DNA from 4 places in the Streptomyces sp. NPDC102274 genome. Region 3 is predicted to be linked to each of the others. Evidence: riboswitches for the same ligand, from Rfam matches in the RefSeq annotation. Region 3 holds a riboswitch; each other region holds the start of a gene.
What was found. A riboswitch is a leader RNA that binds a small molecule or an ion and turns the genes downstream of it on or off. The one in region 3 is predicted to bind cobalamin.
Positions count from the first base shown of each region.

Region 1: it holds a riboswitch for cobalamin, as region 3 does, so the genes downstream of both, ACIRQP_RS05720 (ribonucleoside-diphosphate reductase subunit alpha) here and ACIRQP_RS00280 (cobalamin biosynthesis protein) in region 3, are expected to answer to the same signal.
Region 2: it holds a riboswitch for cobalamin, as region 3 does, so the genes downstream of both, metE (5-methyltetrahydropteroyltriglutamate--homocysteine S-methyltransferase) here and ACIRQP_RS00280 (cobalamin biosynthesis protein) in region 3, are expected to answer to the same signal.
Region 4: it holds a riboswitch for cobalamin, as region 3 does, so the genes downstream of both, ACIRQP_RS12230 (ABC transporter substrate-binding protein) here and ACIRQP_RS00280 (cobalamin biosynthesis protein) in region 3, are expected to answer to the same signal.

Region 1 covers NZ_JBIWLW010000003.1:254,820-257,013, forward strand. Annotated here, with positions in the region: gene ACIRQP_RS05720 (ribonucleoside-diphosphate reductase subunit alpha) at 1-1,427, opposite strand, end outside; cobalamin riboswitch at 1,579-1,747, opposite strand; gene mctP (monocarboxylate uptake permease MctP) at 1,859-2,194, opposite strand, start outside.
Region 2 covers NZ_JBIWLW010000008.1:257,218-259,411, reverse strand. Annotated here, with positions in the region: gene ACIRQP_RS14175 (homoserine O-acetyltransferase) at 1-256, shown strand, start outside; cobalamin riboswitch at 401-577, shown strand; gene metE (5-methyltetrahydropteroyltriglutamate--homocysteine S-methyltransferase) at 759-2,194, shown strand, end outside.
Region 3 covers NZ_JBIWLW010000001.1:51,416-53,609, reverse strand. Annotated here, with positions in the region: gene ACIRQP_RS00285 (cobyric acid synthase) at 1-12, opposite strand, end outside; gene ACIRQP_RS00280 (cobalamin biosynthesis protein) at 9-1,040, opposite strand; cobalamin riboswitch at 1,073-1,216, opposite strand; gene ACIRQP_RS00275 (hypothetical protein) at 1,382-1,609, opposite strand; gene ACIRQP_RS00270 (anion permease) at 1,677-2,194, opposite strand, start outside.
Region 4 covers NZ_JBIWLW010000007.1:103,839-106,032, forward strand. Annotated here, with positions in the region: gene ACIRQP_RS12220 (amino acid permease) at 1-642, shown strand, start outside; gene ACIRQP_RS12225 (Mov34/MPN/PAD-1 family protein) at 727-1,140, shown strand; cobalamin riboswitch at 1,159-1,294, shown strand; gene ACIRQP_RS12230 (ABC transporter substrate-binding protein) at 1,334-2,194, shown strand, end outside.

The sequences.
Region 1 (2,194 bases), on a different contig from region 3:
TCGAGCCGCTCCCAGTCGAGGTCGCCCGACTCCAGCACGAACGAACCGAGGTTGATGGAGCCGAGGTTGCAGACGGCCGTCTCCCCGTCGTCCGTCACCTCCAGGATCTCCGTGCAGAGATTGGACGAGTGGACGACACGGCCGGGCTCGGCGGTCTGGTTCGCCGTACGGTTCGAGGCGTCCTTGAAGGTCATCCAGCCGTTGCCGGTCTGGGCGAGGGTGCGCATCATCCGGCCGTACAGCTCGCGGGCCGGGATGGTCCTGCGGGCCAGTCCCGCGGCCTCCGCCTCGCGGTAGCGCGCGTCGAACGCGTCGCCCCACAGGTCGACCAGTTCCGGCACGTCGGCGGGGGAGAAGAGGGACCAGACGCCGTCCGAGTCGACCCGGCGCATGAACTCGTCCGGGATCCAGTGCGCGAGATTCAGATTGTGCGTACGGCGGGCGTCCTCGCCGGTGTTGTCGCGCAGCTCCAGGAACTCCTCCAGATCCGCGTGCCAGGTCTCCAGGTAGACGCAGGCCGCGCCCTTGCGCCGGCCGCCCTGGTTGACGGCCGCGACCGAGGAGTCGAGGGTGCGCAGGAACGGGACGATGCCGTTGGAGTGCCCGTTGGTGCCCCGGATCAGCGAACCGCGCGAACGGATACGGGAGTACGAGAGGCCGATGCCGCCCGCGTGCTTCGAGAGCCGCGCCACCTGGTGGTAGCGGTCGTAGATCGAGTCCAGCTCGTCCAGCGGGGAGTCCAGCAGATAGCAGGAGGACATCTGCGGGTGGCGCGTACCGGAGTTGAAGAGGGTGGGGGAGGACGGGAGGTAGTCCAGCCTGCTCATCAGGCGGTAGAGCGCGGCGACCTCGTCGAGTGCGCGGACGCTCTCGTCCTCGGCCAGTCCGCAGGCCACGCGCAGCATGAAGTGCTGCGGGGTCTCGATGACCTGGCGGGTGATCGGGTGGCGGAGCAGATAGCGGCTGTAGAGGGTACGCAGCCCGAAGTAGCCGAAGCGGTCGTCGGCGTTCCGGTCGATGAGCGCGTCGAGGAAGTCGGCGTGGAGGATGACGAAGGCGGCGGTACGGTCCGCGATCAGGCCCTCGCGGTGGCCGACGGCGACGGACGCGGAGAACGCCACCGAGCCCTGGCCCGCGGCCTCGTCGGCGATGGTGCGGGTCAGCAGCCTCGCCGCGAGCAGGGAGTAGGCGGGGTCCTCGGAGATGAGCCCCGCCGACGCCTCGGTGGCGAGCGCGCGCAGCTCGGCCTCGTCCGACCGGGCGTTACGGCCGCGTAGCGCGGCGGCGGCGACTCTTCCGGGGTCGGTGTCGGGCAGATCGGCGGTCAGGTTCGTCAGGGTCCGCAGCAGTGCGGTCCCGGGTCCGTCGGCCGCCCGCGCGGTGGCCTCGGAGATGCCTGAAGCCGGATCGGCTGGCGCGATGGTCACGTGGTGCTCTCCCTCGCTCGGCTCTGGGCCGTCGGGAGGGGAGCGGGCTTGTTCTCGCGGTACGGAGCGTACGGCCCGGATCCGGGCAGCGCGGCGTACGGCGCCCACCGGCCCATCCACGAGGCCCGGACGTCTCGGCGTCCGGTTCGGTCGAACCGGGCGCACTGCCGGCAGGTGTTCGGACTCGTGGGTACGGCAAAGCACACCACATCACACCGTTGCGGGACAGTTCCGGATTCGCACCGGATTCCCCTGCGTAGACAGCGAGGTCGAGCATACATGTGGGGGCTGGCTCGGGTACCACCCCCCAGATGTTGTGTCGTGCGTCATCCTGTCCGTGGCCGCGCGGACAACGGAAGGGCCGCCGGATCCCCCGCGTACCAAGGGATCCGGCGGCCCTTCCGGACAGGGCCCAGCCGTACGGCAACCGGTCAGCGGCCTCCCGGGCCGCCCGACGTCGGTGCTGGGAGTTCGACCTTCACGCCCGGTTCGCCCGCGTCCGCCGTGTAGTCGGTGGGGCTCGTCTCGTCCGTGCCCTCCGGGGCCTTGGCCGCGCGCAGGACGAAGGTGAGCGCCACCGTCACCACCAGGTTGAGCACGAACGCGGTGAGGCCGATGTAGCCGATCTCACCCAGGCCGGGGATCTCCTTGGACGAGCCCCCGAAGTGCGCCTGGGTCGGGCTGGCCACGCCGTACGCGGCCGCCGTGCCGTAGACCATGCCGACGGCCCAGCCCGCGAGCAGCGCCCAGCGGTGGAACCAGCGGGT
Region 2 (2,194 bases), on a different contig from region 3:
AGCGATGAACGGCCATGACGTGGGCCGGGGCCGCGGTGGCGCCGCGGCCGCCCTGCGCCGGGTCCGGATGCCGGCCCTGGTCGCGGGGGTCGACTCCGACCGGCTCTATCCGCCGGCCCAGCAGGCGGAGCTGGCCGCCGCCATCCCCGGGGCCGACCGGCTCAGAACCATCGAGTCGCCGTACGGACACGACGGCTTCCTGATCGAGACCGCGCAGGTGGGCGCCCTGATCGAGGAGTTACTGACCCGTGCGTGAGGTGTGGTGGGGCGACGGGCCGGGAGCCGTCCTGTGGCCGGAATGCGAACCGTGCTGTCGGTGATCGGCCCACGAAGATCGGCCGGACAGGAGCTAAGGTGGCTCGTGCAGTCGGTTCGCCCTGCCAGCCGGGCAGGCGCGTCGTAAGAGGGAACCCGGTGGAAATCCGGGACTGCCCCGCAGCGGTGAGTGGGAACGACCGCCGTCATCAGCACTGGGTCCGAGCCGGACCCGGGAAGCGACGGCCAGTAGGGGTCCCTGTCGGTACGTGTGTGTCCGCGCACGTACGGGTACGGGACGCGCCCGCGAGTCCGAAGACCTGCCACTGCCCGCGCGCCACCGGTGCGCGCGGAGATCTCGGTGGCCTCGAGGGCGGGTCGGCGTACATATCGGGCGGGGCAGCCGCGCCGGCACAGCGCCGTGGACCGCTTGATCTGTCACCTCTTCGCGCCTTCGGTCCGTCGTCGGGATCTTGGGAGACATACTCGCGAAGGAGAGTCCCTTGACCACGAAGTCCGCAGCCGCGGAAGCACGGGCCACCGTGTACGGCTACCCCCGTCAGGGCCCGGACCGGGAACTGAAGAAGGCCGTCGAGGGCTACTGGAAGGGCCGGGTCGGCGCCGACGCCCTCCGGGACACCGCGGCCGAACTGCGCCGCGCCACCTGGCGGGAGCTCGCCGACGCCGGTGTCCATGAGGTGCCGACCGGTGACTTCTCGTACTACGACCATGTCCTGGACACCAGTGTCATGGTCGGCGCGATCCCCGCCAGGCACCGCGCCGCCGTCGAAGCCGACGCCCTGGACGGGTACTTCGCGATGGCGCGCGGTACGCGGGAGGTGACGCCGCTGGAGATGACCAAGTGGTTCGACACGAACTACCACTATCTGGTGCCGGAACTGGGTCCCGACACCGTCTTCACCGCGGATTCCGGCAAGCAGGTCGGCGAGTTCCGGGAAGCCCTCGCCCTCGGGCTGACCGCGCGACCGGTGCTGGTCGGTCCGGTCACCTACCTGCTGCTGGCGAAGCCGGCCCCCGGGGTCGACGCCGGCTTCGAGCCGCTCACGCTGCTGGAACGGCTGCTGCCCGTGTACGCGGAGGTACTCGCCGATCTGCGCGCGGCGGGCGCCGAGTGGGTCCAGCTGGACGAGCCCGCCCTGGTGGCGGACCGCTCCCTGGCGGAGCTGAACGCCGTCACCCGCGCCTACCGGGATCTGGGCGCCCTCACCGACCGGCCGAAGCTGCTCGTCGCCTCGTACTTCGACCGGCTCGGGGCCGCTCTGTCCGTACTGGCCAAGGCCCCCATCGACGGGCTCGGGCTGGACTTCACCGGCCCCGCCGTCGCGAATCTCGATGAACTGGCGGCGGTCGGCGGGGTGCCCGGCAAGCGTCTCCTCGCGGGTGTGGTCAACGGCCGCAACGTCTGGATCAACGACTTCGAGAAGTCGCTGTCGCTCCTCGGCACGCTCCTCGGACTCGCCGGACAGGTCGATGTGGCGTCCTCCTGCTCCCTGCTGCACGTCCCGCTGGATGTCACGGCCGAGCGCGAGATCGATCCGTGGATCGCCCGCTGGCTCGCCTTCGCCCGGCAGAAGACCGAGGAGGTCGTCACGCTGGCCCGGGGCCTCGCGCACGGCACCGGCGCCATCACGGCCGAACTCGCCGCGAACCGGGCCGACCTGGCCTCGCGGGCGGGATCCGCCCTCACCAACGATCCGGCCGTACGCGCGCGGGCCGCGGCCGTCACGGAAGCGGACGGCCGCCGCTCCCAGCCGTACCAGCAGCGAGCGGCGGCCCAGCGCGCCGGGCTGGGACTGCCGTTGCTGCCGACGACGACCATCGGATCGTTCCCGCAGACGGGGGAGTTGCGCACGGCCCGTGCCGATCTGCGGGCCGACCGTATCGACGCGGCGGGGTACGACAAGCGTATCGAGGCCGA
Region 3 (2,194 bases):
GCCCCGGCTCATCCGCGCCCCCTTCTCGCGGCCGTACGGCGCGAAGCCGCACGGCGTATCGCGCCGTATCCGAAACGGCCCGCCACACAGACCGCGAGGGCGGCCCCGGTCACCCGGCGCGACAGCCGTACGGCCCGTTCGATGTCCGCGACCTCGACGGGCCGCCCCTCGCCGTTCAGCACCGGCCTGTGCTCCACCCGCCCCCCGTACGCGAGCGTCCCGCCCAGCCGCACGCCCAGCGCGCCGGCGAACGACGCCTCCACCGGGCCCGCGTTGGGGCTCGGATGCTTACGGGCATCCCGCCGTACCGCCCGCAGGGCCGCGCCCGGATCGCCGCCGACTCCGCCGGCCAGCGCACCGGCGAGTACGGCGGTCAGCCGGGCACCCGGCCCGCCCGCGACATCGTCGAGCCGGGCCGAGGCCCAGCCGAACCGGCGGTACCGGGGCGAGAGATGACCCACCATCGCGTCCAGTGTGTTCACGGCACGGAATCCGGCGAGTCCGGGCACCCCCGCCACCGCCCCCCACACCAGCGCTCCCACGACCGCGTCGGAGGTGTTCTCGGCGACCGACTCCACGACGGCCCGCGCGATCTGCTGTCCGTCCAGCGCCTGCGGGTCACGGCCGCACAGATGCGGCAGCCGCTCCCTGGCCCGTTCGACGTCCCCGGCGGCGAGCGCCGCGCCGATGGCCCGTGCCTCGCGTCCCAGTGACGTGCCGCCGACGACGGCCCAGGTGGCGGCGGCGGTCAGCGCCACGGAGGCGGTGCGGCGGTCCCGTACTCCCCGGGCCGCCAACGCCGCGATCCCGGCGGCTCCTCCGGCGCATACCGCGGTGTGCAGCGCGCCCCAGCCCCGGTGGTCGCGCCACAGCGTCCGCTCGACGGCCGTCGCCGCCCGGCCGAACGCGGCGACGGGATGGCCCCGGCGCGGATCGCCGAACAGCAGATCGCCCAGGAGGCCCACGGCGGCGCCGTAGGCGAAAACACGCTCGGCGGCCGGACCCCGGCCGCGCACGACGGCCGAACGGCGGCCAGGCATGGCGAAATGTCCTCACTCAGGGTCCGCGCCCCGGTTCGACGTGATGCGGCGGCGAGAGTTCCTGGCTCCTGGAGACGTGGCTCGCAGTGACAGTGGCGGGACCGCGCCGGATTCGCACCGGCTTCCTCTTCTGCCGTCGTCAATGGCCCCGGAAGTCCACCACGCAGCGCAAACACCCGTCAACTCATCCCTGACCAGCGACGGGACAGTGTGCCGAGCCCCACACGGCACCCTCGCCCCACGGGCACCGAAGAACCGGCCCCAGCGCGTGACGGACGCGCCGGGGCCGGCCCCGGTCGGGGTATTCCGGTCGTTTCCGGTCGCCCGGTCAGGCGGCGAGGTCAGGCGACGATCAGATAGATCCCGTACGCGACGGCCGTCACGCAGAGCGCGAAGCACATGTACGCGCCCGCGCGGGCCGGTGCCACGGACCCGGTGGCGCCCCGTGCGCTCGCCGTCTCCCGCTTGGCGAGGCCCACGATGCCGAGGGTGAACAGGCCCACGAGGGCGACGGTGGCCACGAGGCTGACCCCGAAGACCGAACCGAGTGCTGCCCAGTCGATGTTCATGCGGTTTCTCTTCCTTACACCGTGGCGGTTCTCAACATCGTGGCGCTTCTCGATACCGAGGCGGTTCTCAGACCGTGGCGGTTCGCGCGGGCTCGCCCGCGGAGTCCGTGGGGCCAGGGGCCGGGATGACGGCGGAGGTGACGACGCCCGAGGGCCCGGTGGTCCCGGCGCCTTCCGCCGCACCGTCGGCTCCGGTCTCGTTCTCGTTCACGTTGGTGTGATCGACCGGCCGGCGGCGCGAGGCGAGCCAGATCGCCCCGGAGGCCGCGACCAGCAGGACGGCGACGACCGCGACGCCCCACGCGCCCTGGCCGGTCAGGAACTCGGCCCCGGCGGCGACCAGGCCCGCCGCGGGCAGGGTCAGCCCCCAGGCGATGAACATCCGGGTGGCGGTCGACCAGCGGACCACCCCGCCCTTGCGGCCGAGGCCCGCGCCCATCACGGCGCCGGAGCAGGACTGGGTGGTGGAGAGCGAGAAGCCCAGGTGCGAGGAGGCCAGGATGACGGTCGCGGCGCTGGTCTGGGCGGCGAAGCCCTGCTGCGGACGGAGATCGGTGAGGCCGGTGCCCATGGTGCGGATGATGC
Region 4 (2,194 bases), on a different contig from region 3:
GTCAAGTGGACCGAGTTCTCGGCGGGCGCCAGCCCCTTTGTCCACGCCTTCGAGAAGATGGGCATCCCGCTCGCGGCCGGCATCGTCAACTTCGTGGTGCTGACCGCCGCGCTCTCCTCCTGCAACTCGGGCATGTACTCCACCGGGCGGATGCTGCGTGACCTCGCCGCCAACAGCGAGGCGCCGAAGCTCTTCGGCAGGCTCAACTCCCGCAAGACACCGGCGTTCGGCATCACCGTCTCCGTCGCCCTCATGGGCATCGGCGTGGTCCTCAACTACATCGTCCCGGAGAAGGCCTTCGGCTATGTGACGTCCGTGGCCACCGCCGCCGGTGTCTGGACCTGGATGATGATCCTGATCAGCCATATCCGCTACCGCCGCGGGGTACGGGCGGGCCTGCTGCCCGCCTCGTCGTTCCCCGCCCCGGGCGGTTCGGTGTGCAGCTGGGTCGCCGTGGGCTTCCTGGCCCTCGTCACCTGTCTGATCGCGTACGACAAGGACGCGCGGGTCTCCCTCTACGTGGGGGCGGTCTGGGCGGTCTGTCTCCTCGTCGGCTGGCAGTACCTCAAGCGCCGCACCCCGCGGACCGAGGCGGGCGCGGCCCCGGGCGACCCCACCCCGGAGTACGCCTCCGCGGAGTAACGCGGCCGAGACCCTGACGGCCCCCGGAACCGGGAAACTCCCTCCCGGATCCGGGGGCCGCACTCGTCCCTTTATATTTTCTCCATGCTCACCATTACCCAGGCCCTGCACGACAAGATCGTCGAGCACGCGCGCGCCGACCATCCCGACGAGGCGTGCGGCGTGGTCGCGGGCCCCGCCGGGACCGGCCGGGCCGAGCGGTTCATCCCCATGCTCAACGCCGCCCGCTCGCCCACCTTCTACGAGTTCGACTCGGCGGATCTGCTCACGCTCTACCGGGAGATGGACGACCGCGACGAAGAGCCGGTGATCATCTACCACTCGCACACCGCGACCGAGGCGTATCCGTCCCGTACGGACATCACATACGCCAACGAGCCGGGCGCCCACTACGTCCTCGTCTCCACCGCCGATCACGACGACGCGGGCCCCTTCCAGTTCCGCTCGTACCGCATCGTCGAGGGCGAGGTCACGGAAGAGGACGTCGAGATCGTCTGAGGCGCCCGTCGCGGCGCTGGCAAGATCTGACAAACTGAGCGCCGAACCGAGGCGGCGGGGATCAGGAAGCCGGTGTGAATCCGGCGCGGTCCCGCCACTGTGACCAGGCCCAGAGCTTGGCAGCCAGGAACTGACCTGCCGCCCTTCTCCCACCAGCCAGGGGACGCGGAAATCCCCCGGAGGAGGCCCTGTCGTGTCTGTGCCGTCCCGGCGCCGCCGTGCGCTCACGTCCGCCGTCATATCCGCCCTGCTGCTCCCGCTCACCGCCTGCGGCGGCTCCACCTCCACCTCCACGGACGCGAAGGACGGCGCGCGGGCCGCGACCGCCGCTCCCGGCTTCCCGTACACCGTCACCAACTGCGGGGTGAAAACCACCTATCAGGCGCCGCCGGAGCGGGTCGTCACCATGAACCAGCACGTCACCGAAGTGATGCTGGCGCTCGGCCTGGAGAAGTCCCTCGTCGGCACGGCCTGGCTGGACGACCGGATCCTCTCCGCCTACGAGAAGGCGTACAAGAGCGTCCCGGTGCTCGCCAAGGAGTACCCCTCCAAGGAGCGGCTGCTCGCCGCCGACCCCGACTTCGTCTACGGCGGCTACGCCAGCGCCTTCGCCGCCAAGGACGGTCGCGGCCGCGACGAGCTCCGGTCCGCCGGCATCAACACCCGGCTCAACCTGGAGAACTGCCCCAAGGACAGGACGACCCTCGACGACGTCTACCGGGAGGTCCGTGAAACGGGCCGCACCTTCGGCGTCCCCGACCGCGCCGAGAAGTGGATCGCCGCCGCCCGCACCACCGTCACGGACACCGCCGCCCTGCTCAAAGGCGTCGAGCCGCTCTCCGTCTTCGTCTACGACAGCGGCGACAAGACCGCCTTCACCGCCGGCGGCAAGGGCATCGGCAACGAACTGATCACCCGCGCCGGCGGCCGCAATGTCTTCGCCGACCTCGGCAAGTCCTTCGGCGACGCCACCTGGGAACAGGTCGTCGCCCGCAAGCCCGACGTCATCGTCGTCTACGACTACGGCTCCACCACCGTCGCCCAGAAGAAGAAG